4 regions of the Nocardioides sp. Soil777 genome follow, and region 1 is predicted to be linked to each of the others. Evidence: predicted binding sites of a transcription regulator. Region 1 holds the regulator's gene; each other region holds the start of a gene.

Region 1 (7,699 bases):
AGGCTGTCGTGCAGGGTGCCGACACCGCCGACTTCACGGTGCGCACCGGCGTGATCTCCAACGAGGAGGAGCAGAAGATCGAGGATGCCCTCGAGTCGATCGGCGGCACCGTCACCAAGGAGGACGACCAGACGATCGGCGCCTCCCTCGGCCAGGAGCTCCGCGACAAGGCTCTCATCGCCTTCGGGATCGCCCTGCTGGCCCAGCTGCTCTACCTCGCGGTCCGCTTCAAGTGGACCTTCGGCGTCTCCGCCGTGGTCGCGATGGCCCACGACGTGGTCCTGGTCGTCGGTCTCTTCGCGTGGCTGGAGAAGCCGATCGACGGCATCTTCCTGGCCGCGGCGATGACCATCATCGGTCTGTCGGTCAACGACACCGTCGTGGTCTTCGACCGCATCCGCGAGCGCTGGCACGGGTCCCGGCCGGAGGACGAGTTCAACACGATGGCCAACCGGGCGGCCATCGAGACGATGCCGCGCACCATCAACACCGGCCTCGGCACCATGTTCATCCTGGTGGCGCTCGCCGTGCTGGGGGGCGACTCGCTGCGCGACTTCGCGATCGCCCTGCTCGTCGGCCTCGTGGTCGGCACCTACTCCTCGGTCTTCACCGCCACGCCGCTGCTGACCTACCTCCAGGAGCGGGCGCCGATGAGCCGGGTCAAGAAGGAGAAGGTCGTCCGCGAGCTCGACGACTCCGGGGCCGTCGTCTGACCGTCCGCTCCGTCGGACCGTCCTCACCGGGCGGCCCTGTGGAGTGGCTTCGGCCTGTGTCGGTCTCGCCGCATAGGGTGCTCCGGTGCCAACTTCCGACTCCGGTGTGACCCCCCTGCTCCACGAGGCCGTGACGGCGCTCGGGGGCCAGGAGCGCACCGGCCAGGTCCGGATGGCCGAGGCGGTCGCGACCGCCTTCACCACCGGCGAGCACCTGCTCGTCCAGGCCGGCACGGGCACCGGCAAGTCGCTGGCCTACCTCGTGCCCAGCCTGCTCCACGACCAGCGCGTGGTGATCGCGACCGCGACGCTCGCGCTGCAGCACCAGCTCGTCGAGCGCGACATCCCGCGGCTCATGTCGGCGGTGGCCGGTGCGCCCGGTGGCAGCAAGGTCGACACGTCGTACGCCGTGCTCAAGGGCCGCTCCAACTACGCCTGCCTGCACCGCATCCGCGAGGGCGTGCCCGACGACCAAGGCGCCCTGGTCGACGTCCCGGTGGGGTCGATGGCCGAGACGGTCCTCGAGCTACGCGGCTGGGCGGAGAAGGAGGCCGAGGACGGCGGCACCGGCGAGCGCGACAACGCGCCGCGGCACACCGACCGCGAGTGGCGCCAGGTGAGCGTCAACCACCGCGAGTGCCTCGGGGCGGCCAAGTGCCCCTTCGGCCAGGAGTGCTTCGCCGAGCTGGCGAGGGAGAAGGCACAGCGCTCCCACCTCATCGTCACCAACCACTCGCTCCTGGCCATCGACGCCATCGAGGGCGTGCCGATGATCCCGGAGTACGACGCCGTGGTCATCGACGAGGCCCACGAGCTCACCGCCCGGGTCACCCAGGCCGCCACCGACGAGCTGTCGGTCAACGACGTCGAGCGGGCCGCCCGGCGCTCGCAGCGGATCGTGGAGGACGGCTCGGCCGACGCGCTGGCCGAGGCCGCGGATGCGCTGTCCGACGCCTTCGAGGCCACCATGGCCGGGCGGATCGAGCGGATGCCCGACCAGCTCGGCGAGGCGCTGGCGCTGGTCCGCGACGCCGCGCGCACCTGCCTGTCGGCCTACCCGCGCGAGAGCGCCGGCGACGGGGGCGAGGCCGACCCGGGCCGCACCCAGGCCAAGGGGATGGTGCAGGACGTCTTCGCCAACGCCGAGCGGATGGCCGCCGACCTGGAATCGGACGTGCTGTGGCTCAGCGAGCCGCCGCCCAACATGTCGACCCGCATCCCGCCGCGGCTGCACGTGGCGCCGCTGCAGGTGTGGGGGCAGATGCGCGACAAGCTGCTGTCCGACAAGACGGTGGTGTTCACCAGCGCCACCCTGATGCTCGGTGGAGACTTCAACGCCGTGGCCTCCTCGATCGGGCTGAAGCCGACCGAGCGGGTCGAGGACGGTCTTGCGGCCCCGGCCGACACCGCCGACGGGGTGCTCCCGTGGCGCGGCATCGACGTGGGGTCGCCGTTCGACTACGGCCAGCAGGCCATCCTGTACGTCGCCCGCCACCTCCCGCCGCCCGGTCGCGACGGACTGGTCAAGAGCCAGCTCGACGAGATCTGCGAGCTGGTCGACGCGGCCGACGGGCGCACCCTGGGGCTCTTCTCCTCGCGGCGGGCCGCCGAGGCCGCGGCCGAGCACGTCCGCACCGCGCTGCCGCACCTCACCACGTTGGCCCAGGGCGACGCCCAGCTCCCCGAGCTGGCCAAGCAGTTCGTCGAGGACCCGCACACGATCCTCTTCGGCACCCTGTCGCTGTGGCAGGGCCTCGACGTGCCGGGCGACACCTGCCAGCTGGTGATCATCGACCGCATCCCCTTCCCGCGCCCCGACGACCCGCTGATGTCCGCGCGCCAGCGGGCGGCCGACAAGGCCGGCGGCAACGGCTTCATGCAGGTCGCGGCCACCCACGCCGCGCTGCTGTTGGCGCAGGGGGCCGGGCGGCTGATCCGCACCACCACGGACCGCGGCGTCGTCGCCGTCCTCGACCCCCGGCTGGCCACCGCGCGCTACGGCGGCTTCCTCAAGGCATCGCTGCCGCCGATGTGGACCACCACCGACCCGGCGCTCGTGCGGAAGGCGCTCGCGCGGCTCGCGTCGGGCTGAGGGCTGGGTCCCGCTTCTTGGTGCCTGCTGCCTCGCGCCTCGCCGGGGGCGGTGAGCAGGCCACACCTTCTCAGTGCCGGTCGGCCAGGTGTGACGAGGGAGCGCCCACGTCGCTGCCGGCAGCCTCGTCGTACGCCCGCTGCGGGCCGACGGTCCGCCAGGCGATGAGCACGACCGCCCAGCCGGCCACCACGTCGAGGACCCAGTGATTGCCCGTCCCGACGACCACCACGGCCGTGATCAGCGCGTGGGCCCAGGCAAGCGCCGCGACGGCCCGTCGCCGGGTGACGTGGCTGACCGCGAGGGCGACCCACAGCGCCCACCCGGCATGCATGCTCGGGAACGCGGCCAGCTGGTTGGTCAGCCAGCCCAGCCCTTGGGGGGCCGACGCCTCGCCGCCCCACCAGCCCGCGGCCGAGTGCACGGCGAGCAGGTCGGTCCAGCCGTCCATCAGCCGCGGGGGTGCGGTCGGCATGGCCAGGTAGGCGAGCAGCGCCACCCCGGTGGCACCGACCAGCGCGAGCCGCGCCGGTCCGTACGCCGCCCGGTGCCGGACGTAGAGCCAGACGACGACCACCAGGGTCAGCAGGTAGTGGGCGCTCGCGTAGTGGAACGACGCCACCACCCCGACCGTGTCGTGCTCGAGGAACCACCGGTTGAGGCCGGCCTCGACGTCGAGGTGCAGGGTCCGCTCGAGGTCGAGGATGCGGGCGGCCCGGGTGATCGCCGGGGCCAGTGAGTCGTCCGCCAGCACCCGGCTGACGGCGTACCCCATGTAGACGAGCGCGAGGACCCCGAGCTCGCGCAGGCCGGGCCGACGGACCGGCGGGGTGGTGCGCGCCGTACGGGTCCGGACTGCGGGAGCGACGAGAGAGGCCACCCGGCCAGTGTTCGCGGCGAGGCGCCCGGGCGCATCGGGATTTTCCCCGCGGTTCCCCCGACACGGGTGTCAGGGGATCCCGGGGTCTACCGGCCCGGAGGCCGGGGTGGGTCACATACGGCGCAGGACCGCGGTGACCTTGCCGAGGATCGTGGCGTGGGTGCCGTCGATGGGGTCGTAGGCGTCGTTGTGGGGGAGCAGCCACACGTGGCCGTCCTTGCGCTGGAACGTCTTGACGGTCGCCTCGCCGTCGATCATCGCGGCGACGATCTCGCCGTTGGACGCCGTCTGCTCCTGGCGGATCACGACGTAGTCGCCGTCGCAGATGGCCGCGTCGATCATCGAGTCGCCGGACACCTCGAGCAGGAACAGGGTGCCCTCGCCGACCAGCGACTTGGGCAGCGGGAAGACCTCGGTGATCTGCTCCTCGGCCAGGATCGGTCCACCGGCGGCGATGCGGCCGACCATCGGGACGTACGTCGCCGGGGGAGCCGTGTTGCCGATGTCGGTCTCGTCGATGCTGGTCTCGTCGGCGCTGGAGATGGAGCGGCGGGCGGCCATGAGTTCGGGGAGGAACACCTCGATCGCGCGCGGCCGGTTGGGGTCACGCTTGAGGAAGCCCTTCTCCTCCAGCACCTTGAGCTGGTGGGCCACGCTCGAGGAGCTGGTCAGCCCGACGGCCGCGCCGATCTCACGCATGCTCGGCGGGTAGCCCCGCGTCTCGATGGCCTCCTTGATGGTGGCGAGGACGCGCTGCTGACGCGGGGTGAGTCCGGTCGCGTCCGGGGGGCCGTCGGGCATCTCGACGACCTTGCCCTTGCGGTCCTTGCTGGCCATGGGGTTCCTCCTGAGCGGTCCTGCTGCTGGGCCTGTCCGTGCTGCGTTGACGCCAACCGTAGTCCTGTCGCGGACTCGACTTCAAACATTTGTTCGAACCGCGTGTCGTGTGGAACTCGATTGCGACACGTCGAACAAATGTTCGTCCAGACCCTTGCGTCGTTCGAACACACGCTCTACTGTCGAACACGTGCTCGATCGAACACCTGAGCGATCCACGGACGAAGTCACCGGCAGTCTCGGCGGCGTTGTCGGTGGCTTCCTCTAGACAGATCCCAGATCAACCGATCGACACCACCCACCGGCTGACTCTTCCCCTGGAGGCCAACATGAGCACCATCACCGTCTCGCCCGCCTTTGCCCCGACCCGCAGCTCGCGGACCGCCCGCACGTCGTCGCGGTCTGCAGTGCGGCTGACGCGGAGGGGCCGTGTCGTCGTCCTCATGGCGTCGTTGGCCCTGGTCCTCATGGCCGGCTTCTTCCTCGGCTCCGTCGCCGTCGGCACCAACGAGGCCGGCCAGACTCCGGCCACCGAGATCGTGATGGTCGAGCCCGGCCAGAGCCTCTGGAGCATCGCTTCCGACCTCACCGACTCCGGTGACGTCCGCACGACCATGCGCGAGATCGAGCGCCTCAACGCGCTCGACACCGTCGCGCTCTCCGCGGGGCAGAAGCTCCGCGTGCCGGTCAGCGACGACTGACCTTCTAGTTCTCCGCCAGCCGACTCGACCCCGGCTGGCGGGACCGGGGAAGACAAGGGGCGGGCCCATCGGGCCCGCCCCTTGCGGCATTTCGGGGCGTGTTCACGGTGCTCGCGGCGGTTACGAGCTAGTCCCCAGTGACTCCGTTCGTAGTCCGCTCTCGGACCCCTCTCGAAGCCCCCGCCGCGGAGTACGACCTGCGGTACCCACGACCGCAGGTCCCAGTCGGCGGAACCTCTCGAGACTCCCGCCGCGGAGTACGACCTGCGGTACCCACGACCGCAGGTCGCAGTCGGCGCGCGGGTCGTCCGGATGCCCCCGCCGGGTCGCTCGGACATAGCGGCCCACGTGGTCCACCCGGTGGGTCTCGTGGGCCGCCATCATCCCGGCGCCCGCATCAGCGGACGAGTTGCGGCTTGGCATCGAGGACGGCAACGGTGACGGGTGTGCCGTCGATGGTCACGGTGCCGTCGACCGGTCGCCAGTTGGGCTGGCCCACGACCCTGAACTGGGCGGACCAGGTCGTGTCCACGCTCAGATCGAGTCCCTCGGACGTCTTGGCGTAGGTGTGGGTGATCAGGTCGCCCACGTCGGCGCCCTCGGTCCACGCCTTGCCCGGTTCGGCGGTCTCCTGGCTGGTGTCGTCCCCGTGGTGCCACACGAACCGGCTGGGCCACACCTCGAGCAGCACGTCGACGTTGACCCGCTCGAGGCGAACCGGGATCTGGTGCCTCTCCGCGCTCGTGGACAGGATCGTCGGGAGGTTGACCAGTGTCTCGCCGCCGGGAGGCTGCACGTTGATCGTGGACTGGGGGAGCGCGACCCGCTTGAAGGCGTTCAGGACCTCAGCGGGGATGTCGACGGTCTGTGTCGGGGTGGTCTCCGCGGGCTCGGGATCCCCCGGGCACTGGGTGTACTGATCGATGACATCCCCGTTCTCCGCCAACTGGAACCACGTCGCAGCGGGCGAGCCGTCCTCGCAGATGTACGTAGCGATGCACCCCGAGGCGCTGACCGTGTCGCAGGCTGGCTGCAGAACCCAGCGAGTAGGGCTCACGTCCTCGCCGGAGTCGACTGGCTGCGCAACGCTCTGCTGTGTCCCACCTTGCTCGTTCGGCTCCTGCTGCTGCTGGCCGAAGATGACCACTCCCGTACCACTCGCGTTGGCGCCCGTTCCCGTCTCGTCTCCCGCGGTAGCAGTACCCAGGCCCATGATGGTCGATGCGGTCACAGCGACTGCCACAACGAGACCTCGCAGGAAATGAGAGCGGCGGTTCACAGGAGCGTCCAATCCGCCATTTGCCAGTCGCCGCTGGTCTGAATAACAGCGGCGAAGTCGAACTCGGAGGTGCCGGCCGGGTAGGTGCCGTCAAGCCCATCGACCTTGCTGCCGCTGATGACCTGCCTGGAGTGGTCGACGCTGACACGCCCTACGAATGAGGAGCCCCCGCCCGGGAGGGCGCCCTGCTCCGAAGCTCGAATGGCAGTCACTTCGTACGCTCCCCCGGAGATTGAGCCACCGGCCTCGTAGGTCCTACGGACGGCCTCGAGGGATCCTTGGCAGGTTTCACAACCCTCGATCGCCACGTTCGACAACTTCGACGTGTCACCCGTGGCCTGGGCGTAGGTCAGCAGGTCGAAGTAGTACGAAACGAACGCTTCCGCTGCCTCCACCCCGTCCCCCTCCGCCTCCGGTGGAAGCGTCGGCTCCACCGGACCCGTCTCCGTCTCGTCCGGCGAGGGCGACGAGGTCGTCGGATCGGGAATCTCCGGCGTGGGCGCTGCGTCGGAGCAGCCGGCAAGCAGGAGCGGCAGGATGCAGGCGGCCGCGAGAGCGCGGCGTACGGGGCCAAGCTTCATGAAGACCTTCTTTCCCGAGAACGCCGGATCCATGCCCGAGCGCGGCCGACGCATCAGAAACTAAGCCAAGAACGCCGCGAGATCGACCCCTGCTTCGTGCCCTGTGGACGACGACGTACGGCGATGGACGACGAGCAGGGCCGCGGGGGAGTACGTTCTCGCCACCCCCATCGCTCGATAGGCCAGACCATGCGCGTACGCCGCTCGCTCGCCGCCCTCCTCGTCCTGCCGCTGCTGGCTGCGCCGCTCGCCCAGGCAAACGCAGCCACGGGAGACGACCTGCCGCCCCCGGCACACCCCGGAGGAGAGGTCACGGGCCCCGTCACCCCCCGAGCAACCACGTCCATCGACACGAGCAGCAAGGCGGCGGTCAAGCAGGCCTACCGGCGCCTGTGGGTCCGTGGGCAGCAGAGCCGGCCGCGCTGGCGCGGCGGCAGCACCGCGAAGTGCCGACCGGGACGGCTCGCAAACGAATCCACGAAGCGACAGCTCAACGCGATCAACTTCGCCCGTCGGATGTCCGGCCTGACCCCGCTCACCCTGGACGACAGCACGGTCAAGGAAGCCCAGGCGGCCGCGCTGATCATGACCGCCAAGCACGCGGTGAGCCACTACC
Region 2 (7,699 bases), on a different contig from region 1:
GCTCGGTCTCGACGAGGCCGAGTTCGCGGCGCTGCAGACCACCCTGCGCCTGCTCACCGCCCGCGTGGGCGACTGAGTCCCCACGCCCCGGCACTCCAACCTTCCTCCAACCACGCGCACCTAGCGTGACGGGCATCACAGCCCGTCACCTACGTGAAGGCAGGAACTCGATGGCCAGGATCGATCTCACCGTCGACGGAGCAAAGGTCTCCGACGACGTCGAGCCCCGCATGCTCCTCGTGCAGTACCTCCGCGAGAAGCTCGGCAAGACCGGCACCGTGATCGGGTGCGACACCAGCAACTGCGGTGCCTGCACGGTGCACCTCGACGGCCGGAGCGTGAAGAGCTGCAACGTGCTCGCCGTCCAGGCCAGCGGCCACGAGGTGACCACGATCGAGGGCCTCGCCGACACCCACGAGGGCGGCGACCTGCACCCCGTGCAGGAGGCGTTCCGCGAGTGCCACGGCCTCCAGTGCGGCTTCTGCACCCCGGGCATGATCATGCAGGCCGTCGACCTGCTCGCCGAGAACCCGTCGCCCACCGAGGCCGAGGTCCGCGAGGGCATGGAGGGCAACCTCTGTCGCTGCACGGGCTACCACAACATCGTCAAGAGCGTCCTGCACGCCTCCTCCAGCACCGCGGGAGGTGCCCAGTGACCGCCGTCGAGGACCGCCCCGACACCTCCGCCAAGGAGATCGGGCGCGACCGCCGCCGCAAGGAGGACCAGCGCCTCATCACCGGCCGCACCCGCTGGACCGACAACATCGCGCTCCCGGGCATGCTGCACATGGCGATGGTCCGCAGCCCCTTCGCCCACGCCAAGATCGTCTCCATCGACACCGAGGCCGCCAAGGCCTCCGAGAACGTCGTGACCGTGCTGACCGGCGCCGACCTCGGCGAGGCCCAGGGCGTCTGCATCAACGCCTGGGCGATCACCACCGACCAGGTCGCCCCGACGCACGTGCCGATGCCGACCGACCGGGTCGCCTTCGCCGGCGAGACCGTCGCCGTCGTCGTGGCGCGCACCATGGCCGCCGCCCGTGACGCCGCCGAGCTCGTCGACGTCGAGTACGACGAGCTGCCGGCCGCGCTGGACCTCAAGAAGTCCGCGGCCGACGAGGTGCTCGCGCACCCCGACCTCGGCACCAACAAGTCCGCCTTCTGGAAGTTCGACTCGGAGGAGGCGGGCACCGGCGGCAACGTCGACCAGGCCATCGAGAAGGCCCGAGGCGACGGCATCGTCATCGAGCGCGAGTACCGCCAGCAGCGCCTCATCCCGGCGTTCATGGAGCCCCGCTCGACCGTCGTCGACCCGACCGGGGAGCAGATCACCATGTGGTCGGCGACCCAGATCCCGCACATCCTGCGCTTCGCCCTCGCGGCGACCACCGGGGTGCCCGAGTCCAAGATCCGGGTCATCGCGCCCGACGTGGGCGGCGGCTTCGGCGGCAAGCTCCAGCAGACGCCGGAGGAGATGATCACCTTCGCGGTCGCCCGCCGGCTCGGCAAGCCGGTGAAGTACACCGAGACCAGGTCCGAGTCCCTCATGACCGCCCACCACGGGCGCGACCAGTGGCAGAAGCTCACCCTCTCGGCCGAGAAGGACGGCACCGTGACCGGCCTCAAGGTCGAGCTCACCGCCGACCTCGGCGCCTACGTGTCCCTCGTGGGCGGCGGCGTGCCGGTGCTCGGCGCGTTCATGTTCAACTCGATCTACAAGTTCCCGTCGTACCAGTTCAACTGCCAGACGGTCCTCACCAACAAGACCTGGACCGACGCCTACCGCGGCGCCGGGCGACCCGAGGCGACGTACGCGATCGAGCGGTTGATGGACGAGCTGGCCGCCGAGGTGGGCGTCGACCCCCTGGTGGTGCGCGAGAAGAACTGGATCACGCACGAGGAGTTCCCGTTCACCACCGTCGCCGGGCTCGAGTACGACACCGGCAACTACGAGGCCGCGACCGAGAAGGCCAAGGCCAGCTTCGGGTACGACGAGCTCCGCGCCGAGCAGAAGCGGCGTCGCGACTCCGGGGACCGCATCCAGCTCGGCATCGGCGTCTCGACCTTCACCGAGATGTGCGGCCTCGCCCCCAGCCGGGTGCTCGGCCAGCTCAACTACGGCGCCGGCGGCTGGGAGTACGCCAGCGTGCGGATGCTCGCGACCGGCAAGGTGGAGATCACCACCGGCACGTCGGCGCACGGCCAGGGCCACGAGACGGCGTTCAGCCAGATCGTCGCCGACCGGCTCGGCGTCGCCTTCGAGGACGTGGAGATCCTGCACGGCGACACCCAGGTCTCGCACCGCGGGCTCGACACCTACGGCTCGCGCTCGCTGGTCGTCGGTGGCGAGGCGCTCGTCCGGGCGGCCGACAAGGTGATCGAGAAGGCCAAGCCCATCGCGGCACACCTGCTCGAGGCCTCGGTGGACGACATCGAGTTCAGCGCCGGTCGCTTCGGCGTCCGGGGCACCGACCAGGGCCTGGCCATGGCCGACATCGCGATGGCCGCCTTCGCGGCGCACAACCTGCCCGACGGCGTCGAGGCGAGCCTCGACAGCGACGCGACGTACGACCCGGTCAACTTCAACTACCCCCACGGCACGCACCTGTGCGCGATGGAGGTGGACACCGAGACCGGCGGCGTGCTGATGCGCAAGTACAGCTGCGTCGACGACATCGGCACGGTCATCAACCCGATGATCGTCGAGGGCCAGGTGCACGGCGGCCTCGCCCAGGGCATCGCCCAGGCGTTGTGGGAGGAGGCGGTGTACGACGACTCGGGGACCCTGGTGTCCGGCTCCTTCGTCGACTACCTGCTGCCCACGTCGGCCGACACGATCAGCTTCGACGTGCAGCACAACTCGACCGCCTCGACCACCAACACGCTCGGCACCAAGGGCGTCGGCGAGGCGGGCACCATCGCCTCGACCCCGGCGGTCGTCAACGCCGTCGTCGACGCGATCCGGCACCTCGGGATCAACGACATCCAGATGCCGTGCACCCCCGAGCGCGTCTGGCGTGCCATCCACGACGTGGGTGGCAGCGGCACCACGGACACGGAGGGGGCGGCCATGCCGCACTTCGACGAGTCCACCGGCATGCAGGGCACGACGGACCGCACGGACGGAGCAAGCTGATGATCCCCACCCAGTTCGAGTACCTCGCGCCCACCAGCGTCGAGGACGCCCTCGCGGCGCTCGCCCAGCACGGGGACGACGCCAAGGTGATCGCCGGCGGGCAGAGCCTGCTCCCGGTGCTGCGGATGCGGCTCAACGCCCCCGAGGTGGTCATCGACCTCGGCGGCATCGAGGCGCTGCGCGGCGTCCGCGAGGACGGCGACGCCCTCGTCATCGGCGCCATGACCACGCACCACACCGTGCTGCACGACCCGTTGGTCGGCGAGCACGCCGCACTCCTGGTCAAGGCCGAGCACCAGCTCGCCGACGCCCAGATCCGGCACCGCGGCACGATCGGCGGCGCGCTGGCGCACGCCGATCCGGCCGGTGACCTGGGGGCCCCGTCGCTGGCGCTCGGCGCCGAGTTCGTCATCGCCGGCCCGGGCGGGACCCGCACGGTCGCGGCCGACGACTTCTTCGTCGACCTCTTCGAGACCGCGATCGCCGAGGGTGAGCTGCTCACCGAGATCCGGGTGCCCAAGCACACCGGGTGGGGCGCGCACTACGAGAAGTTCGTGCGCGTCGCCCACCAGTGGCCGATCGTCGCCGTCGCCGCTGCGGTGCGGGTCGAGGGAGGGACCATCGCGGAGGCCCGGGTGGGCCTGACCAACATGGGCTCCACCCCGCTCCGGGCCCGCGCGGTCGAGGAGGCGCTGGTCGGGCAGCCCGCCACCGAGGACGCCGTGGCCACGGCCGCGGCCCGTGCCGCCGAGGGCACCAACCCGCCCTCCGACCTCAACGGTGCCGCCGACTACCGCACCCACCTCGCCAAGGTCCTGACCCGGCGCGCCGTGCTCGCCGCCGCAGGGGCGTGAGCGGATGGAGCTGACACACCGCTTCACCGTCCCGACCGGCGTCGAGGAGACGTGGGCGCACTTCGAGGACATCGCCTCCGTGGCGGAGTGCTTCCCCGGTGCCCAGGTGACCTCGGCGGACGGCGACTCGTTCGCCGGGTCGGTCAAGGTCAAGCTCGGTCCGATCGCCCTCGTCTACAACGGCAGCGGCACCTTCGTGGAGAAGGACGAGGAGGCCAAGCGCTTCGTCGTCGACGCCAAGGGCAAGGACAAGCGCGGCAACGGCACGGCGGGCGCCCATGTCACGGTCTCGATGGCCGACGCGGACGGCTCCACCGACGTGTCGGTGCAGACCGATCTGGCGATCACCGGCAAGCCGGCGCAGTTCGGACGCGGAGTCATGCAGGACGTGTCGGACAAGCTGCTCGGCCAGTTCGTCGCCTGCCTCGAGCAGCGGCTGACCGCCGGCGACGAGCCGGACGACGTACCGCAGCCGGTGGCGGCCGCCGCCCCCGCGGCGGCGGTCGACGACGGTCCTCCGGCCGCGGAGCCTCCCCCTCCGGCTCCGCGGCCGGTCCCGCCGCCGCGGCCCCAGCAGCCGCCCGCCCAGCCGGAGGCGCTCGACCTCGGCAGCGCGGTCCTGCCCGTGCTCGCCCGGGCCTACTGGAAGCAGGGGGTCGGCGCGCTCGTGGTCCTCGCCCTGCTGTGGAGGCTGCTGCGCCGGTGATCTTGCCCGGTGTGGGAATCTGAGGGCATGAGGACGACGCGGGGGACCGCTGGCCTGGCCGTGACCGTGCTGACGGGCGCCCTGCTCCTGGGCGCCTGCGGTCGCGGGGTCGACGGCCCCGACCCCTCCACCGAGGTCACCCCGGTGACTTCGGGGGAGGGCAGCGTGACCTCGCTGGAGGTCACGCCCGCCGCCGCCGACGCCCGGTGCGCCGTCCCGAGCGTGGAGCTGCTCCAGACCCAGGACACCGCCTTCGAGGGCACCGTGACCGAGGTCGGCGACGGGACCGCGACGCTCGACGTCGACACCTGGTACGCCGGGGAGGACGAGACCGACCGGGTGCGCGTCTCGACGCCCAGCCGCGAGATCGTCGACCTGTTGCTCGCCGTCGACTTCCAGGAGGGCGGCACCTACCTCGTCAGCGCCAGCGACGGACAGGTCAGCCTGTGCGGCCTCAGCGCCGAGAAGGACGACCTCCTCGCCGGGCTCTACGACGAGGCGTACGCCGGCTGAGTGCCGGCCGCCTTCAGAAGACGTTCAGCGGGCGGAACTGCACCGACATCCTCGGCCCGGCGTTCGCCACCTTGGGGACGGCGTGCTCCCAGGTGCGCTGGCACGAGCCGCCCATGACGACGAGGTCGCCGTGGCCCAGGGTGACCGCGATCGAGTCGCCTCCGCCGCGCGGGCGCAGGGCCAGCCGGCGCGGGTCGCCCAGCGAGACGATGGCGACCATCGTGTCCTGGGTGCGGCCACGGCCGATGGTGTCGCCGTGCCAGGCCACGGAGTCCCGGCCGTCGCGGTAGTAGCAGCACCCGGCGGTCACGAACGGCTCGCCGAGCTCGGGGAGGTAGTGCGCGCTGAGGGCCTCGCGGGCCTCGGTCAGCACCGGGTGCGGCAGCGCCTCGCCGACGGCGTACGTGTGGACCAGGCGCGGGACGTCGACCACCCGGTCGTACATCTGTCGGCGCTCCGCCCGCCACGGCACGTCGGCGGCCATCGCGGCGAGCACGTCGTCGGGGGCGACGAGGAAGTTGCGCTGCACGTCGATCCACGCGCCGCGGGTGAGCACCCGGCGGTCGGGGGCGAGCGGGGAGACGGCCGGCACCTCGGCCGTGTCGAAGAGCGTCGACTGGAAGTCCACGCGACGACGATACACCCGTGGTCGAACAGGTGTTCGTAGGTGCACGCGTGTCCGGGTGGGTGTCGGGGGCGGCTCAGGGGGATACCCGGTAGCGACGAGTTGGAGGTGTGCGGGATCGTTTCCACCATGACGACCACCGGGGACCGACCCGTCGCGGCACGGGTGCGCAACCTCACCAAGACCTACGGCTCCGGCGACGCGATGGTGCGGGCGCTGGACGACGTGAGCCTGGACCTCGTCGAGGGCGAGTTCACCGCGATCATGGGCCCGAGCGGCTCCGGCAAGTCGACGCTGATGCACTGCTGCGCGGCCCTCGACAACGCGACGTCGGGCGAGGTGTGGATCGGCGACCGGGAGCTGAGCGGGCTCAAGGACAAGGAGCTCACCCGGCTGCGGCGCGACGAGGTGGGCTTCGTCTTCCAGAGCTTCAACCTGGTCCCCACCCTGACCGCGGAGGAGAACATCCTGCTCCCGCAGTCCATCGCGCGGCGCAAGCCGGATCGCGAGTGGTACGACTCGGTCATCGACACCGTCGGCATCCGCGACCGCCTGGGCCACCGGCCCAACGAGCTCTCCGGCGGCCAGCAGCAGCGCGTCGCCGTGGCGCGGGCGCTCGCCGGGCGGCCGCGGATCGTCTTCGCGGACGAGCCCACCGGCAACCTCGACTCGCAGTCGGGCGCGGAGGTGCTCGACCTGCTCCGGCGCAGCGCCGGGGAGCACGGGCAGACCATCGTGATGGTCACCCACGACCCGGTGGCGGCGTCCTACACCGACCGCGTGGTCTTCCTCGCCGACGGCCGCGTGGTCGACGATCTGCGCGACCCCGACCGCGACAGCGTCCTCGAGGTCATGGCCCGGATGAGTGCCCCGGTGGCGGACTGATGTTCCGCACCGCGCTCAAGAGCCTGCTGGGCCGCAAGGTCCGGCTCCTGATGAGCACGTTCGCGATCGTGCTGGGCGTCGCGTTCGTCGTCGGCACCCTCGTCTTCAGCGACACCCTCAGCCGCAGCTTCACCGCGCTGATGGCCTCGACGGTCGGCGACGTCGTCGTGCGCCCGGTCGGCGCCTCGGGGGAGTCGGAGCCGTCCGCCCGCACCGTCGACTCCTCGCTCGTCGGCGAGCTCGAGGGCGTCGAGGGGGCCGCCCGCGTCGACGGCAACGTGACCGCCTTCGGCGTCTTCGTCGTGGACGAGGACAACAAGGTCGTCGGCGGCCAGGGCCCGCCGGCCATCGGCGCCAACTGGAACGACGCCCCCGCCGGCCACGACCTCGAGGGGATGTCGGTCATCGGCGGCCGCGAGCCGGAGCGGGCCGGCGAGGTGCTGCTCGACTCGAAGACCGCAGGCGAGGCGGGCTACACCATCGGCGAGGAGGTCCACCTCGTCACCAGCGGCGAGCAGGCGGTGCTGCGCCCGACGCTGGTCGGCATCGGAGGCTTCCCCGAGGGCGGCTCGCTCAACGGGGCGACCTTCGCCGCCTTCGACACCCGGACGGCGCAGCGGCTCCTGCTCGAGGGTGAGGACGCCTTCACCGACATCTGGGTCACCGCCGAGCCGGGCACCAGCCAGGAGGAGCTCGCGGCGAGCGTCACCGAGCGGCTGCCCGACGGCGTGGAGGCGGTGACCGGCGACGAGGCGGCCGACGAGGCCGCCAGCGCGATCCAGGAGGCGGTCGGCTTCCTCACCACCTTCCTGCTGATCTTCGCGGGCATCTCGCTGGTCGTCGGCGGTTTCCTCATCGTCAACACGTTCTCGATCCTGGTCGCCCAGCGCAGCCGCGAGCTGGCGCTGCTCCGCGCACTGGGGGCCAGCAAGCGGCAGGTGACCCGGATGGTGATGGTCGAGGCGTTCGTCCTCGGCGCC
Region 3 (7,699 bases), on a different contig from region 1:
GGAGCGCGAACACCCGGACGGGGGAGGGAGGGCCGTCGATCCCGGCGAGCACCTGCGTGTAGCCCTCGAACGTCCCGCCGACGTACACGTCGTCGACCTCGCCGCCGTCGTGCTCGAGTCGCTGGGGTCCGTCGTAGTAGCCGTCGGCCGGCCAGGTGGTGCCGGAGGCGTAGACGTCCAGGGTCGCGTCGCCGTCGAGGTCGACCGCCTCGCCGCTCCCGTCGAGCCGCGCCCTGTCGACCCAGCCCACCGACCAGCCGGGGACGCCCGTGCCCGTGAACTCCAGGACGATCCGGTCGAAGCCCTCGTGCCCGCCCACGCGCACGTCGGTGAGCACCAGGTCCCACTCGCCGGAGCTCTCCGCGAACTGCGTCGACGTGTCCGTGGGGAACGCCGGATCTCCGTCGGTCTCGTCCTCCGTGGGACTCGTCGTCGGCGTCGGTGTGGGGGCCTCCGTCGTGGGGCTCGGTGTCGTGGGCTCCGTCGTGGGGTCGCTCGTCGGGCTGTCGGCGGTGGGGTTCTGGGTGGCGGGCTGCTGCGTGGTGGAAGCGCTCGCCGTCCCGGCGTCGCTCGTGTCGTCGCTCCCCGTCCCGCACGCCCCCAGGAGCAGCGGGACGGTCACCGCGCCCAGCAGCGCGGTCGTGGCACGTCGCATCGTCGCCCCTCCCCGTCGGTGGGACCGATGGTAGGCGCGTGCCGTCACGCGACCGCGCTCCCTCAACGGCGCGGCACGGTCTGCTCCTCCCGGGACCCGGTCACGACCTGTCCGTCGATCAGCAGCTCCGAGGTGTACTCCTCGAGGCCCGCGGGGATCTCGAAGGGGGCGTATCCGGCTCCGTCGACGTCGTAGACACGCAGGTTCGTGGTGTCGTCGCCGGCCGTGATCCGCACCGTGTCCACGTCGGGGTGGACGGCATAGACCCACACGAACGAGTCCCCGACCTCTACTCCGGAGTCGGTGAACAGCGCCGGGTCCTCGAGGTAGCGCGACGTGTCGATGACGGCACCTCCGCAGTCGCGCTCGACGTGCTCGCCGTACTCGTAGCCCGACGTGTTCCACTCGCTGCCGAGCAGGTTCTCCCGCTCCTCGACCAGCTCCACTCCGGTCACCGGTCGCCCGCACGCATCGGTCCGGTCCGACTCGACGAGCAGGTAGCTGCTGCCGTCCACGGAACCGGTCATCACGATCCGCTCGGGGGCGATCGTGTCGACGTACTCGGGCCCCTGTTGCACGAATGCCCCCGCCGCCAGGGCCACGGGGACCGCGAGCGCGGCCACACCGAGGGCGACGCGTCGACCGCGGCGTGACGGCCGTGCAGGGGCTCGCGTGGGTGGGGTCGCGAGGGCGTCCTCGGTGAGAGCGTCGGCCACCGTGCGCAGGCTGCTGCGGAGGCGCTGCTCGAGGTCCTGGTCGTCGTGGGTGGCGTTCATGCGAGGGCCTTCCGGAGCTTGTCGAGGGCGCGGCGGTGGTCGGAGCGCACCGTCGCCGGGGGACGGTCGAGGACGGCTGCGACCTCGGTCAGGGGCAGGTCCTCGTAGTAGTGGAGGACGACGACGGCGCGCTGGACCCACGACAACCGCCCGATGTGGGCCCAGGTCTCGTCGACCTCGGGCGGAAGCACGACCGGTGGTCGCTCGGACGGCCTCGACAGGAGGCGGAGCCGGCGGCGCTGGCCGTCCTTGACGGCGTTGACCACGGCCCGCTTGAGGTACGGCAGTGGTTTCTCGATCTGGTCCCAGCGCTCGTGCGCCGAGGTGAACACCGACTGGACGACGTCCTCGCTGACGTCGTGCGATCCGGACATCAGGTACGCCAGCCGCAGGAGGGGCAGCCGGTGCTCCTGGTACGCCTCGTCGAATCCCAAGGTGGGCCCGTGCCTGTCCGTCGTCGTCACACCCCTTCTGTCGTCCCGGGAGCCCGCGGCGTTGCACGTCACGCGGAACTTCTCCGCAACGGGTCCCAGCCGTTGGTCGAGGATGGTCCCATACGGTGCCCGCGCGACGACCGGGAGAGCGCGGACGTCCGGCTCGAGAGACGACGGGCCTGTGGATCCAGCACTGCCCGACACTTCGAACACTTGTACGATAGGGGTGCCGCGTCCGGCACGACTGGTGGGCGATGGTCTGCTCCTCGAACACGACCCCCATTGGTTGTGGCCGGCCCCAGTGCGCACCCGGGTGAAGCCCCGGGACTCTCTCCCCGACGCGGGTGTCGGGGGTGGATCTCCTCGATGGGGTGGCGCGGTGTCGACAGCTCGTGACGAGTCGGACGGCGACTGGTGTGCCCCGGGCGTTCCGGTGCCGCCGTTGCCGGTGCTCACCGACGCGCTGTCGTCGGTGGACGCGGGCCTCGATGCCCTGGCCGGGGTCGCGATCGAGTCGCTCGGTGATGACGACGTGACCCGTCTGCTGGACCACGCCACCCGCCTCGCCGCGCGCGTCGCCGGCCTCACCGCCACGGCGGTGGGGGAGGCCGATCGTCGGGCTCTCGGCGATGTCACCGGGGCCCGGCACACCGGCGCCTGGTGGGCGCAGCGCACCCGGCTCACTCGCCCCGAGGCCGGCCGGACCGCCCGTCTCGGCCGCCAGCTCAGCGACGACCTGCACCGACCCGTGCGGGACGCCCTGACCGCCGGGACCCTGCATGCCGAGCAGGCGGCTGTGATCGTGGCCGCCGTCGAGGCAATTCCCAGCCGTCCGCAGGACCTGCCCACTGGCGCCCCGGCCCCTGCTGAGCTGAAGGCGCAGGCCCGCGACCACCTGCTGTTGCTCGCCGGCGACCATGACGCCCACGCCCTCAAGGTCCTCGGTCGCCGGGTGCTGGACCTCATCGCTCCGGAGGTCGGTGAGCACGCCGAGGCCGCCGCGCTGGCCCGCGAGGAGGCCGCTGCGGCCCGCAAGGTCCACCTCTCCCTCCGCGACGACGGTCGAGGGTCGGTCCACGGTCGCTTCACCCTGCCCGTCGCTGCAGGCCAGGCACTTCGCAAGCAGCTCCTGGCCCTGGCCAACCCCGTTCGGCAGCAGCCCACCGCCGGTGGTGGCTCCGGTGCTGGCGCGGACCCGTCCGGCGGGTCGGACACCGAGCGTCAGCCGCTCGGGACGCGCCTCGGCTGGGCCCTGGTGGAATGGATCGAGACCTATCCTGCCGCGGCCCTGCCCACTTGCGGCGGCACGAACGCCGCCATCGTCGTCACGATGCCGTTCGAGACCCTCCTCGGAGGTCTGGCCGCCGCGTCGCTGGACACCGGCACCCGCATCAGTGCCGGAGAGGCCCGCCGCCTGGCCTGCGAGGCCGGCATCATCCCCGCCGTCCTCGGCGGCGCCTCCCAGGTCCTCGACCTCGGGCGGACCTCCCGCTACCACAACCACGCGCAACGGATCGCGATCGCGCTCCAGGACGGCGGGTGCACCGCCGAGGGGTGTGACCTCCCGCCGAGTGCCTGCCACGTCCACCACGAGACCCCCTGGTCCCAGGGCGGTCACACGAACACTCGCGACGCTCGTCTGTTGTGCCACCGCCACCACCGCGTCATCCACGACCCTCACTACGACACCACCCGGCTCCCCGACGGCAGTGTCCGCTTCCACAGGAGGACGTAGGAGGAGCGCGGTATCGGCGGATGTCTTCGGGCGTCCCACGAGCACGGGCACGCGCTCGACAGCCCGGTCGGCCCGGTCGGCCCGGTCGTGTAGCGACGCCTGAACGGACGGCTCAGGAGAGCGCGGCGACGACGGCGCGCACGGCGGGGGAGTCGCTCATCGACGCACGGTGCAGGACCATCAGCTCGCGCGTGGGCGTGGGGCGGTGTGCGGCGACGGCGACGACGTCCGCGCCCAGCGGCGAGCGTCCGAGCCGGGGGACGAGCGCGATGCCGAGCCCGGCGGCGACGAGCGCGAGGTGGCTGTCGAACTCCGCGGCGACGTGGGCGATCCGAGGCAGCCGGCCGGTGCCGTCGTACATCCGGCGCAGCCACTGCCGGCAGATCGTGCCGTCGGGGGTGGCGATCCAGGCCTCGTCGACGAGGTCGCGGGGCGAGACGCGGGCGCGGTCGGCGAGCCGGTGGCCGGCCGGCACGATGACGTCCGCGACGTCGCGACCCACCGCCGAGGCCACCACGTGGTCGGGGATCTCCAGCGGCACGTCGCCCCAGCTGTGCACGACCCCCAGGTCCACCTGCCCTGAGGCCACCAGGTCGATCGTCTCCCAGGGCTCGTGCTCGGCCAGCGTGAGCCCGAGATCGGGATGGGCATCGAGGAGGGCGCGCACCGACGGTGCCACGCGGCCGCGCATCGCCGTGGAGAACGCCGCCACCCGCAGGTGCCCGGCCACCCGGTCGGCGTCGCGGTGCAGCGACGACTCGAGCCCCTCGAGGTCCGTGAGCAGGCGGCCTCCGGCCTCGACCAGGTGCCGTCCGGGACCGGTGAGCATCACGCCCCGACCGACCCGCTCCAGCAGGGGTACGCCGGCCTGCCGCTCGAGGCGCTTCACCTGCTGCGACACGGCGCTGGGCGTGTAGCCGAGGGCGTCGGCGGCGGCGACCACGGAGCCGTGGGTGTCGACCGCCCGGAGCGAGAGGAGCGCGGCGAGATCGATCATGCAGTGATGCTACAAGGTCGTGCGCATATTCATTTGCTGGTGCTTCATCGTCATGGCGTCCAGACTGGGTCACGTGAACCTCCGCGACTCGTTCCTCGCAGCCCTGGTCGCCACGATCTGGGGCTTCAACTTCGTCGTCATCGACTGGGGGATGGAGGGCGTGCCGCCGCTGCTCTTCGCGGCGGTGCGGTTCACGGCGGTGCTCCTGCCGGCCGTCTTCCTCGTCCGCCGCCCCGACGCGCCGCGGCGGGTCATCCTCGGGGTGGGCGCCTTCATGTCGCTGGGACAGTTCGGCTTCCTCTACGTGTCGATGGCTGCCGGCATGCCGCCCGGTCTGGCTGCCCTCGTGCTGCAGGCGCAGGTCGTCCTCACCATCGTCATCGCGGCCGGCGTGCTCCGCGAGGTGCCCACGACCTCGCAGGTCGCGGGGGTGGCGCTCGGCACCCTCGGCCTCGTCGTCGTCGGTGCCGGGAGGGGTGGCGACGTCCCGCTCGTCGCGCTCGTGCTGTGCCTGCTGGCTGCACTGTCCTGGGCCTGCGGCAACGTGATCGCGCGGGCCGCGGGCGTGTCCGGCGGGCTGTCACTCACGGTGTGGTCCGCCCTGGTCGTCCCGGTGCCGCTGCTGGGGCTCTCGCTGCTGGTGGACGGGCCGGAGGTGGTCGGGGCGGCGCTCGCCGACTTCTCCTGGCAGGCCGGGGTGTCGACGCTGTACACCGCCGCGCTGGCGTCCCTGGTGGGCTACGGGATCTTCACCGGGCTGCTCGCGCGCTGGCCGTCCGGCGCGGTGGTCCCGTGGGTCCTGCTCGCCCCGGTCGTCGCCATGGTGTCGGCCTGGGTGCTGCTCGGCCAGGCCCCCAACGCCGCCGAGACCGGCGGCGGCGTGCTCCTGCTCGTCGGCGCGCTCGTCGCCCTGCGCCCCCGTCGTGCGGAGCGACCCGTCCGCGACGAGCCGCCCGTGCTGACCGCGGCGCCCTGAGCGGCGAGCCCTACGAGCCCTCGGTCTCCAGCGCAGCCCGGCCCGCCTCGAGCCGGGCGACCGGCACCCGGAACGGTGAGCAGGACACGTAGTCCAGACCGACCTCGTCGAAGAAGTGGATCGACGCGGGGTCGCCGCCGTGCTCGCCGCAGACCCCGAGGTGCAGGTCCGCGTTGGCCGCCCGCCCGTCGGTGGCGGCGCGGCGTACGAGCGCTCCCACGCCCTCCACGTCGAGGGACTCGAACGGCGACACCGGGAACACGCCCTGCGCGAGGTACGTGCTGAAGAAGGAGGCCTCCACGTCGTCGCGGGAGAATCCCCACGTCATCTGCGTCAGGTCGTTGGTGCCGAAGGAGAAGAAGTCGGCCGACCCGGCGATGGCGCCCGCGGTCATGGCCGCCCGCGGCAGCTCGATCATCGTCCCGATCTTGTGCGGGACCTCGACGCCGAGCTCCGCCTCCACCTCGTGCGCGAGCTGGACGATCCGGCCCTTGACCAGGTCGAGCTCTCGCACGCTGGCCACCAGCGGGATCATGATCTCCGGCTCGGCGTGCCCTCCCTCGCGGATGTGCTGGGCCGCGGCCTCGAGGATCGCGCGGGCCTGCATGGTGAAGAGGCCGGGGATCACGATGCCGAGGCGTACGCCGCGCAGCCCGAGCATCGGGTTGGACTCGTGCAGCCGCTGCACCGCCGCGAGCAGCTTGCGCTGCCGCTTCTTGCGCTGGCCGCGCACGTCGGCGACCGCCATGGCGACGCTCAGCTCGGTGATGTCGGGCAGGAACTCGTGCAGCGGCGGGTCGATCAGCCGGATGGTCACGGGCAGGCCGTCCATCGCCTCGAAGATCCTGAGGAAGTCCTGGCGCTGGAGCACCAGCAGCTCGGCCAGGGCCGCGTCCTGCTCGGCCTCGTCCTCGGCCACGATGAGGTTCTCCACGAGCTGGCGGCGCTCGCCGAGGAACATGTGCTCGGTGCGGCACAGCCCGATGCCCTGGGCGCCGAACCGGCGCGCCCGCAGGGCGTCGTCGGCCGTGTCGGCGTTGGTGCGCACGCCCAGCCGTCGCTTGGCGTCGGCGTGCTCCATCAGCCGCGCCACCGCCTCGACGACGGGCTGGTCGGTGTCCTCGCCCTCGAAGTGGCGCACCACGGAGGAGTCCACGACCGGCACGGCACCGTCGAAGACCTCACCGGTGGAGCCGTCGATCGAGATCACGTCGCCCTCACGGACGGTCTTGCCGCCGCGCACGGTGAACTCGCCCTCGCGGGTGTCGACGTCGAGCGACTCGGCACCGCAGACGCAGGTGCGGCCCATGCCGCGGGCCACCACGGCGGCGTGCGACGTCTTGCCGCCCCGGCTGGTGAGGACGCCGCGCGCCACCATCATCCCGTGCAGGTCCTCGGGGGTCGTCTCCTTGCGGACGAGGATGACGTCCTCACCCTGCTCGGCCCACTCGACCGCGGTCGCCCAGTCGAAGACCGCCTTGCCGACCGCGGCACCGGGGGAGGCGTTCATCCCCACGCCCAGCAGGTCCTTGCTGGCGGACGCATCGAAGCGCGGGAACATCAGGTTGGCCAGCTGCTCGCCGGTGACGCGACGCAGCGCCTCGTCCATGTCGATGAGGCCCTCGTCGACCATGTGCACCGCGATCCGGAACGCCGCCTCGGGGGTGCGCTTGCCGACCCGGGTCTGGAGCATCCAGAGCTTGCCCAGCTCGACGGTGAACTCGATGTCGCACATGTCGCGGTAGTGGTGCTCGAGTGTCGACATGATGCCCAGCAGCTCGTCGTGCGACGCCTTGTCGATGGTCGCCATGTCGGCCAGCGACACGGTGTTGCGGATGCCGGCCACGACGTCCTCGCCCTGGGCGTTCTGGAGGTAGTCGCCGTACACCCCCTGGTCGCCGGAGGCCGGGTCGCGGGTGAAGCAGACACCCGAGCCCGACGTCATGCCGCGGTTGCCGAAGACCATGGCCTGGATGTTGACGGCCGTGCCGAGGTCCTCGGGGATCTGCTCCTGGCGGCGGTAGAGGACGGCGCGGGGGGTGTTCCACGAGTCGAAGACCGCACGGACGGCGCGGTCCATCTGCTCGCGCGGGTCCTGGGGGAACTCGATCCCGGCGTGCTCGCGG
Region 4 (7,699 bases), on a different contig from region 1:
GTCGTGGCACGCCCCTGCCACAGCACGCCGAGCGGCGAGCCGCCCCACGCGTCGACGAGGTCGCGCGGCGACCGGTCCACCCGTACGACGACGCGGTCCCGGAGGTCGATCCGGTGCCGCGCCAGCGCGTCGAGGACGTCCTCGGCGAGCCGGCCGCGGCCCAGGACGGTCCACGCCGCCGCGCCGTCCGGGGCCCGGCCACCGGTGCGGACGACGAGCATCGGGTCGCCGTGGAGCACGACCTCGTGCGGCAGGTCAGGCAGGGAGCGGGCGTCGGAGAGGCCGACGTGGCACACGACCGGCGGGATCGCGGGCATGGTGCGCTCGACGTGGCGGGCCAGGGCCGGCAGCCGCCTCGGGTCGACGGCGCAGACCACCAGGTCGGCGTCGAGCTCGCCGGCCGAGGTGGCGACCGCCGCCACCCGGCCCGCGCGCAGGACCAGGTCGTGGGCGGTCGTGCCGGTCAGGACGGTGACACCGCGGGTGCCCAGGCGGTCGGCCAGCACCGTCCCGAGGGTGGCGATGCCGCCCGGGACCGTCCACGCGCCGAACCGCTGCTCGACGTACGACACGACCCCCTGCCAGACGGGGACGTTGCGCAGGTCGTGGCCGTCGGCGACGAAGGGGTGGCCTGCGACCAGACGCAGGCGGTCGTCGCGGAAGGTCTTGCGCAGCCGCCGGTGCAGCACCTCGCGGCTGGTCAGCAGGTTGGTGAGCGCCCGGGGCGCGAGCGTGGGGTCCCACGGTCGCTCGAGGTAGTCGCGGCGCAGCAGGTCCCACGTGTCGGAGTACGACGCGACGTAGCCGACCCACTGCTCGCCGAGTCCCGGGCCGAGCGCGTCGAAGGCGGCCAGCTGTGCTGCTCGCGAACCGCCCGGCAGCCGCAGCGCGGAGCCGTCCTCGAAGCGGTGCTCGCGCACGAGGTCGCGGGCGACCAGGTCCACGTCGCCGGGCTCCCGCTCCAGGGGGCGGCCGGTCTTGCGGAACAGGTCGCGGACCACCGCCGGGAGGAGCGTCGTGGTGGGGCCGGCGTCCCAGGCGAAGCCGTCGTCGCGGGTCACGGTCGACAGGGCACCCCCGAGCGTCGGAGCCTGCTCGACGAGGGTGACCGCGTGCCCCAGCTTGGAAAGCCGGGCGGCCGAGGCGAGCCCGCCGAACCCCCCACCGACCACCACCACGCGCGCCATGGCGAGCACCCTAGGGCCTGGGCGGGGCGGTCTGGCGGCCTAGTGCTGGCGGACCGGCTCGCGGCCCTTCCACCTCCGCCAGCCCCGCCGCACGAAGCGGGCGAGGACCACCAGCATCACCAGCCCGCCCGCGAGGAGCAGCGCGGCGATCGCCGCGGCCAGCTGCGGGTGCTCGACGGCGAGCCACACGACCCCGAGCACGGTGACGTCCTCGGTCACGCTGGCCACGGTGTTGGACACGGGCTCGGGGGAGCCGTTGACGGCCAGCCGCCCGCCGGCCTTGGCCAGGTGCGAGAGGAGCGCGGTGCCGCCGCCGACGACGCCGAGCACGGCCGTCTCGAGCGAGGTGGCGTCCCCGGCCAGCAGGACGCCGATGACGGCGCCCACGGTGGGCCTGATGGCCGTGGAGATCGCGTCCCACGTGGAGTCGATCCAGGGGATCTTGTCGGCGACGAACTCGATGGCGAACATGAAGCCGGCCGCCGCCAGCACGTCCCAGCGGGCCAGCACGTCGGGGATCTCGGCCACGTCGTCGACCCGGTCGGTGATCCCCAGCACCAGCACGACCAGGTAGGCGTTGATGCCGCTGGCCCAGCCGCCGGTGAAGGCGAGGGAGAGGGACTCCATCACGCGACCTCGATCTCGGTGGCCCCGGTCAGGGAGACGAGCTCGTCGAAGGTCGTGGAGAAGACGGCGGCGGGATGGCCCGCGGCGGCCCACACGACGTCGTACCGGCGCAGGTCGGTGTCGATCCAGGTGCCCACGGGCGTCGGGTGGTCGAAGGGGGAGACGCCGCCGATGACCTGACCGGTGTGCCGGCGGACGAAGTCGGGAGCGGCCCGGTCCAGGGCGGGTACGCCGACGGCGTCGGCGGCCTTGGCCACGTCGACGCGGTGCGCGCCCGAGGTGAGGATGAGGACGGGGACGCCACCGGCGTCGAAGAGCAGGCTGTTGGCGATCGCACCGACCTCGCAGCCGAGCGCGGCCGCGGCGAGTGCGGCGGTGTGGACGGCATCGGGCAGGATGACCACGTCACCGGTGCCGCCGCGCCGGGTCAGCTCGTCTCGAAAATTGATGACCGACGGATGCTCGCTCGCCATGCCGGGGAGCCTAGCCACCCGTTCGACTCCTGAGGGGAAATGTCTTGATGCGTCGCCAGGTGCCCGCTTCCGTCGCCCACGCCCTGCGCGTGCTCGTCGCCATCGTGCTCCTCAGCGCCGCCACCGCGCTGCTCACCTGGGTGCAGCGCGACGAGGTGATCCTCTCGTGGGCCAAGGGCAACCCGTCCGCCCAGGAGATCCTGGCCTCCGGCGGCATCGACGCGTTGCGGGACAGCGCGATCGTGCCGAAGTTCGTGCCGCTGGCGGTGGTCTCGTTCGTGGTCTTCCTGCTGCTCGCGGTGGTGCTCGCGGCGTTCCTCGTCGACGGGCACGGCTGGTCGCGGCTGGTGCTGACGCTGATGGCGGTCTTCGGGGTGCTCGTCGCGGCGCTCGGCCTGCTCAACCACCTGCCGGTGCTGCTGGAGGTCCTCTCGGCGGTCTCGATGGTCCTGTACGCCGCGCTGGTGTTCTTCCTCTGGCGCAAGGACACCAGCGCCTACCTGCGCGCGCACTGAGGTTTTCCCCAGCACCTCCGTCCGCCTCTTGACCCGCTGTCGGTGGGGGCGTGTACCTTTGGCCTTGTTCGAACATCTGTTCGGACACGGCCTCGGTGGCGGTGACCTCGACCCCCATCGCCACCGAGGCCGGTGGCGGGGTCGACGAGCGGTGAGGAGGCACGCATGAGGCTGTACGACGACCCCGTCGAGGTGCGACGAGGAGAGGCCGAGGGACCCGACCAGTTCCTCTGGCACGGACGCCTGTGGAAGGTCCGCTCGGTGCTGGCCCACTGGGTGGAGACGGCCCCATGGTGGCAGTCCACGGGTGCCCGGGCGGTGATCGGCTCGGACGACCCCGGCGACACCCTGACCACCGGCTCGACCGGCACCGACCTGCTCGTCGAGCGCGAGCTGTGGCGCGTCGAGGCCGGCCGTGGCTCCGGCGCGACGGGCTCCGAGCGGTCCGGCGTCTTCGACCTGTCCTTCTCGTGGACCGACGGTAGCTGGCAGCTCGTCGGCTGTGCGGACTGAGGAGGACGAGATGACGACCACGACGACCCGACCCCTCAACCCGCACCTGCTGCCGGCGACCACCCACTCCTACCTCGCCCGTGCGGCGGAGTCCCTCCAGGAGGCGATCTCGGCGCGCGACGTGCCCACCCGCTACGCCTGTGCCCACGTGGCGGCCCTGCGGGCGGCTGCCGCCCTGCTGGCAGCGCGGGCCCATCCGGCGCCCCGCGCCCGCCGCCAGAAGAACGCCTGGGTCCTGCTGGCCGAGGTGGCCCCCGAGATGGAGGAGTGGGCCCGGTTCTTCGCCGCCGGCGCGAGCAAGCGCGCGGCGGCCGAGGCCGGGTCGACCCGGGCGGTCACCGAGCGCGAGGCCGACGACCTCGTCCGCGACTCCGACCGGTTCCTGGCCGTGGTCGAGCAGGCGCTCGGGCTGGTGCCCCACGCCCCGGCGGCCGTGAGCCACACGACCGGCCAGAGCGGTGTCGCCTGACCCGTTCGTCCATCTCCATGTGGCCTCGGGCTACTCCCTGCAGTACGGCGCCTCGCACCCGCACGTCCTCGTCGAGCGCGCCGTGGAGCACGAGATGGACGCGCTCGCCCTCACCGACCGCGACGGCACCTACGGTGCGGTCAAGTTCGCCCAGGCCAGCCAGCGGGCAGGCATCCGGCCGATCCTGGGCGTCGACCTGGCCGTCGCCCCAGTCGGTCCCGGTGCGCCCGTTGGTTCCGGTGCCCCGGCCGGACCGGCCGGTGCGGGGCGTGCCCCCGTGCGCGGGGGCGCGCACCGTGACCTTCCGGCCCACCGCGGGGGCCTGCCCCGGGTGACGTTCCTGGCCGGCGGCAAGGCCGGCTGGGCGGCGATCTGCCGGATGGTCTCCGAGACCCACCTCCACGGGGAGCGGGGACGGCCGGTGGCCACCCTCGACCTGCTCGCCCCGCACCTCGGCTGCGGCGACGTCATGGTGCTGCTCGGCCCGACCTCCGAGCTCGGGGTCGCCGCGGTCCGACGCCGCGACGACCTCGGGCTGGCGGCCCTGGCGCCGTGGCTCGAGGTGGTGCCCCGCGACAACCTCGTCGTCGAGCTGGTCTCCCATCGCCTCCCCGGCGGGGGCAGCGCCGGGGGAGGGTGGGGCCCGGGCACCTCGCCGCACGCCGCCCGGATGGCCGGCGTCGCCCACCGGGCAGGCCTGGGTACGGTCCTCTCCAACGCGGTCCGCTACGCCGACCGCCTCGACGCCCCGACCGTCGACGTGCTCGACGCCGCCCGCCGGCTGGTGGCGCTCGACCGCCGCCACGTCGACCGTGCCAACGCCGAGGGCTTCCTCAAGTCCGGCAAGCAGATGCGCGAGGTGGCCGAGGAGGTGTGCCGGATGGCCGGGCTGGCCCACGACAGCGACACCGAGGCCCGCCGGCTGCTCGCCCGCACCCGGGCGGTGGCCGACCGGTGCGCCCTCGACCCACGCGGCGACCTCGGGCTGGGCGAGGTGCACTTCCCCGAGTTCGACCGGGCGGGCGAGCCGGGGGAGCCGGGGGATTCGGCGCACGCGACGCTGCGTGCCCGCTGCGAGGCCGGCATCGGTCACCGCTACGGCCAGGCGCCCCGGCAGCGCATCTGGAAGCGCCTCGACGACGAGCTCGAGCTGATCCGGGGTCTGGGCTACGCCTCCTACTTCCTCACCGTCGCCGACATCACCGACCTGATCGGCGAGATGGGGGTGCGCCGGGCCGCCCGCGGCTCGGGGGCGGGCAGCCTCGTCAACTACCTCCTCGGCGTCTCCGGGGTCGACCCGATCCGCCACGGCCTGCTGATGGAGCGCTTCCTGTCCCCGCTGCGCGCATCGCTGCCCGACATCGACATCGACGTCGAGTCCGCCCGACGCCTCGAGGTCTACGAGGCGATCCTCGCCCGCTACGGCGGCGACCGCTGCGTGTGCGTCTCGATGATGGACACCTACCGCGTCCGGCACGCGGTCCGCGACGTCGGCGCCGCGCTGGGCATGCCACCCGGCGAGGTCGACGCGATCGCCAAGGCGTTCCCGCACATCCGTGCGCGCGACGCCCGCACCGCGATGCGCGACCTCCCCGAGCTGCGGGCCAGCGGCCTGGCCAGCGAGCGCCTCGACCTGATGTTCCGGCTGGTCGAGCGTCTCGACGGACTGCCCCGGCACATCGCCGTCCATCCGTGCGGGGTGCTGCTCTCCGACGACACCCTGCTCTCCCGCACGCCGGTCGAGGCGTCGTACGCCGGCTTCCCGATGAGCCAGTTCGACAAGGACGACGTGGAGGCGCTCGGGCTGCTCAAGCTCGACGTGCTCGGCATCCGCATGCAGTCGGCGATGGCGCACGCGGTGTCCGAGATCTCCCGGGTCGACGGGGTCGAGATCGACCTCGACGACGAGGTGCAGGTGCCCTTCGACGACGACACGACCTACACGATGATCAGCTCGGCGCGCACCCTCGGCGTCTTCCAGATCGAGTCACCGGGCCAGCGCGAGCTGGTGGGCAGGTCGGGCATCGAGTCCTTCAGCGACATCATCACCGACATCTCGCTCTTCCGGCCGGGACCGGTCAAGAGCGACATGATCACGCCCTACCTCGAGGCCAAGCAGGGCTGGAAGACCGTCCACTACATCCACGAGGACCTGCGCCCGATCCTGGAGCAGACCCAGGGGGTGGTGGTCTTCCACGAGCAGGTCATCGAGATCATCGCCCGGTTCGCCGGGGTCTCCTACGCCGAGGCCGACGAGAAGCGGCGCGCGCTCGGCGACGTCGAGGGGATGGCCGAGACCGAGGTGTGGTTCTTCCCCCGCGCGCTGGCCCGCGGCTACGACCTCCCGCTGGTGACCCGCATGTGGAAGGTCGTCGCGGCGTTCGCGTCGTTCGGCTTCTGCAAGGCGCACGCGGCGGCCTTCGCGCTGCCCACCTACCAGTCGGCGTGGCTCAAGGCCCACTGGCCGGCCCACTTCCTGTCCGGGGTGCTCACCCACGACCCGGGCATGTATCCCAAGCGCCTGATCCTCGACGACGCCCGCCAGTTCGGCGTCGGGGTGCTCGGCCTCGACGTGAACGCCTCCGAGGCCTCCTACGTCGTCGAGCGCCTCGGGGACGGCTACGCGATCCGGCTCGCCCTCGCCGAGCTCAAGGGCATCAGCGAGGCCGAGGTGTCGCGCGTCGTCACCGCCCGCGGCGGCACCGGCGCGGACTGCACGACCCCCTATGTCTCCCTCAGCGACTTCCACGCCCGGGCCCGGGTCTCCCGTCCGGTGCTGGAGCGGCTGGTGCTGGCGGGGGCCTTCGACGACCTCTACCGCATCGCGAGCGGCGAGCACGAGGTCCGACCACGGGGCCGGCTGACGCGCCGCGACCTGCTGCTCCAGATCGCCGAGCTCGACCGGCACTCCCGGATGCTCGACCGCACCTCTCGCGGCCGGGGCCTGGGGGCGCGGCGGGTCTCGACGATGGTTCGACCCGAGCAGACCGCGCAGGACGCCGCCCGGCGCACGAGCTCCGACCCGGCCGTGCGGGCGGCGGCCCAGTCGCAGGCGGCCCGTCCGGTCCGCGAGGCCGACTCGGTCCAGCTGACCCTCCAGCTCGGCGACGAGCCGGGGTCGGGGGAGCCGGTCACGGGCCTGCCCGAGATGACCACCGACGAGCGGATGCGGGCCGAGCTGGAGATCCTCGGACTCGACGTCAGCCAGCACGCCGTCGCGCCGTATGCCGACTTCCTCGACGACCTCGGCACCACCCGCAGCCGCGACCTGCTGCGCCGGCGCAGCCGCGCCGAGCTGCTGGTCGCCGGGGTCAAGGTCGCCACCCAGACGCCGCCGATCCGGTCGGGGCGACGGGTCGTCTTCCTGACGCTCGACGACGGGACGGGACCGGTCGACTGCACGTTCTTCGAGGACGCACAGGGTCCCTACGCCGCCACCGTCTTCCACTCGTGGCTGCTCGTGGTCCGTGGGGAGCTGCGGCGCACGGGTCGGCGCGGGGTCTCGCTGCGCGCCACCGGCGCCTGGGCGCTGCCCGACCTGCACGCGCTGTGGCGGCGCGAGCGCACCCGCGAGGCAGCACTGGCCGCGGTGCTCGCCGAGATCGGCCGGGTCCCGGTGGGGTGGACCGATCCCGACGAGCCCGGGCACCGGCGGGTGCTGGTGCACTCCAGCGGCTTCCAGATGTCCCCCTACGCCGACATCAAGCCGGCCGGTGACGCCACCTTGGGTCTGCCTCGCAAGCCTGGGGTCGAGGAGGGCGCCCAGCGCCCGTCCCGCAACCTGTGGCACCGCAGCCCGGGGAGCCCGGGATGACGCCGGACGTGCCCCCGGTCCTCCCGGCGATCCCACTAGGGTTGCCTCCATGTCAGCCAGCGAGCGCCGCCAGTCCGTCCGCACCGGCGTGGTGTGGTCAG

Evidence for each region. The regulator LexA, encoded in region 1, represses DNA repair genes until DNA is damaged. The targets are predictions, from matches to a motif close to TCGAACANNTGTTCGA.
Region 2: a site for LexA is predicted at 5,859-5,874, ahead of ASG88_RS09030 (alpha-ketoglutarate-dependent dioxygenase AlkB). Genes of this name have one in related genera too.
Region 3: a site for LexA is predicted at 2,071-2,086, ahead of ASG88_RS15905 (HNH endonuclease signature motif containing protein). Genes of this name have one in related genera too.
Region 4: a site for LexA is predicted at 2,871-2,886, ahead of ASG88_RS00490 (DUF6504 family protein). Genes of this name have one in related genera too.

What each region holds. Positions count from the first base shown of each region.
Region 1 covers NZ_LMSN01000015.1:376,958-384,656, forward strand. Annotated here, with positions in the region: gene secD (protein translocase subunit SecD) at 1-713, shown strand, start outside; gene ASG88_RS12485 (ATP-dependent DNA helicase) at 799-2,805, shown strand; gene ASG88_RS12490 (phosphatase PAP2 family protein) at 2,876-3,685, opposite strand; gene lexA (transcriptional repressor LexA) at 3,797-4,522, opposite strand; gene ASG88_RS12500 (LysM peptidoglycan-binding domain-containing protein) at 4,852-5,223, shown strand; gene ASG88_RS12505 (hypothetical protein) at 5,621-6,169, opposite strand; gene ASG88_RS12510 (DUF6318 family protein) at 6,499-7,116, opposite strand; gene ASG88_RS12515 (CAP domain-containing protein) at 7,273-7,699, shown strand, end outside.
Region 2 covers NZ_LMSN01000012.1:322,624-330,322, forward strand. Annotated here, with positions in the region: gene ASG88_RS24135 (MarR family winged helix-turn-helix transcriptional regulator) at 1-76, shown strand, start outside; gene ASG88_RS09005 ((2Fe-2S)-binding protein) at 171-656, shown strand; gene ASG88_RS09010 (xanthine dehydrogenase family protein molybdopterin-binding subunit) at 653-3,136, shown strand; gene ASG88_RS09015 (FAD binding domain-containing protein) at 3,136-3,990, shown strand; gene ASG88_RS09020 (SRPBCC family protein) at 3,995-4,696, shown strand; gene ASG88_RS09025 (hypothetical protein) at 4,724-5,209, shown strand; gene ASG88_RS09030 (alpha-ketoglutarate-dependent dioxygenase AlkB) at 5,223-5,837, opposite strand; gene ASG88_RS09035 (ABC transporter ATP-binding protein) at 5,964-6,719, shown strand; gene ASG88_RS09040 (ABC transporter permease) at 6,719-7,699, shown strand, end outside.
Region 3 covers NZ_LMSN01000017.1:143,978-151,676, reverse strand. Annotated here, with positions in the region: gene ASG88_RS15920 (hypothetical protein) at 1-655, opposite strand, end outside; gene ASG88_RS15915 (hypothetical protein) at 718-1,431, opposite strand; gene ASG88_RS15910 (sigma factor-like helix-turn-helix DNA-binding protein) at 1,428-1,865, opposite strand; gene ASG88_RS15905 (HNH endonuclease signature motif containing protein) at 2,245-3,600, shown strand; gene ASG88_RS15900 (LysR family transcriptional regulator) at 3,713-4,597, opposite strand; gene ASG88_RS15895 (EamA family transporter) at 4,671-5,573, shown strand; gene ppdK (pyruvate, phosphate dikinase) at 5,584-7,699, opposite strand, start outside.
Region 4 covers NZ_LMSN01000001.1:96,814-104,512, reverse strand. Annotated here, with positions in the region: gene ASG88_RS00510 (phytoene desaturase family protein) at 1-1,187, opposite strand, end outside; gene ASG88_RS00505 (DUF4126 domain-containing protein) at 1,227-1,814, opposite strand; gene ASG88_RS00500 (YbaK/EbsC family protein) at 1,814-2,287, opposite strand; gene ASG88_RS00495 (hypothetical protein) at 2,347-2,802, shown strand; gene ASG88_RS00490 (DUF6504 family protein) at 2,968-3,315, shown strand; gene ASG88_RS00485 (SAV_6107 family HEPN domain-containing protein) at 3,326-3,784, shown strand; gene ASG88_RS00480 (DNA polymerase III subunit alpha) at 3,774-7,598, shown strand; gene ASG88_RS00475 (methyltransferase domain-containing protein) at 7,648-7,699, shown strand, end outside.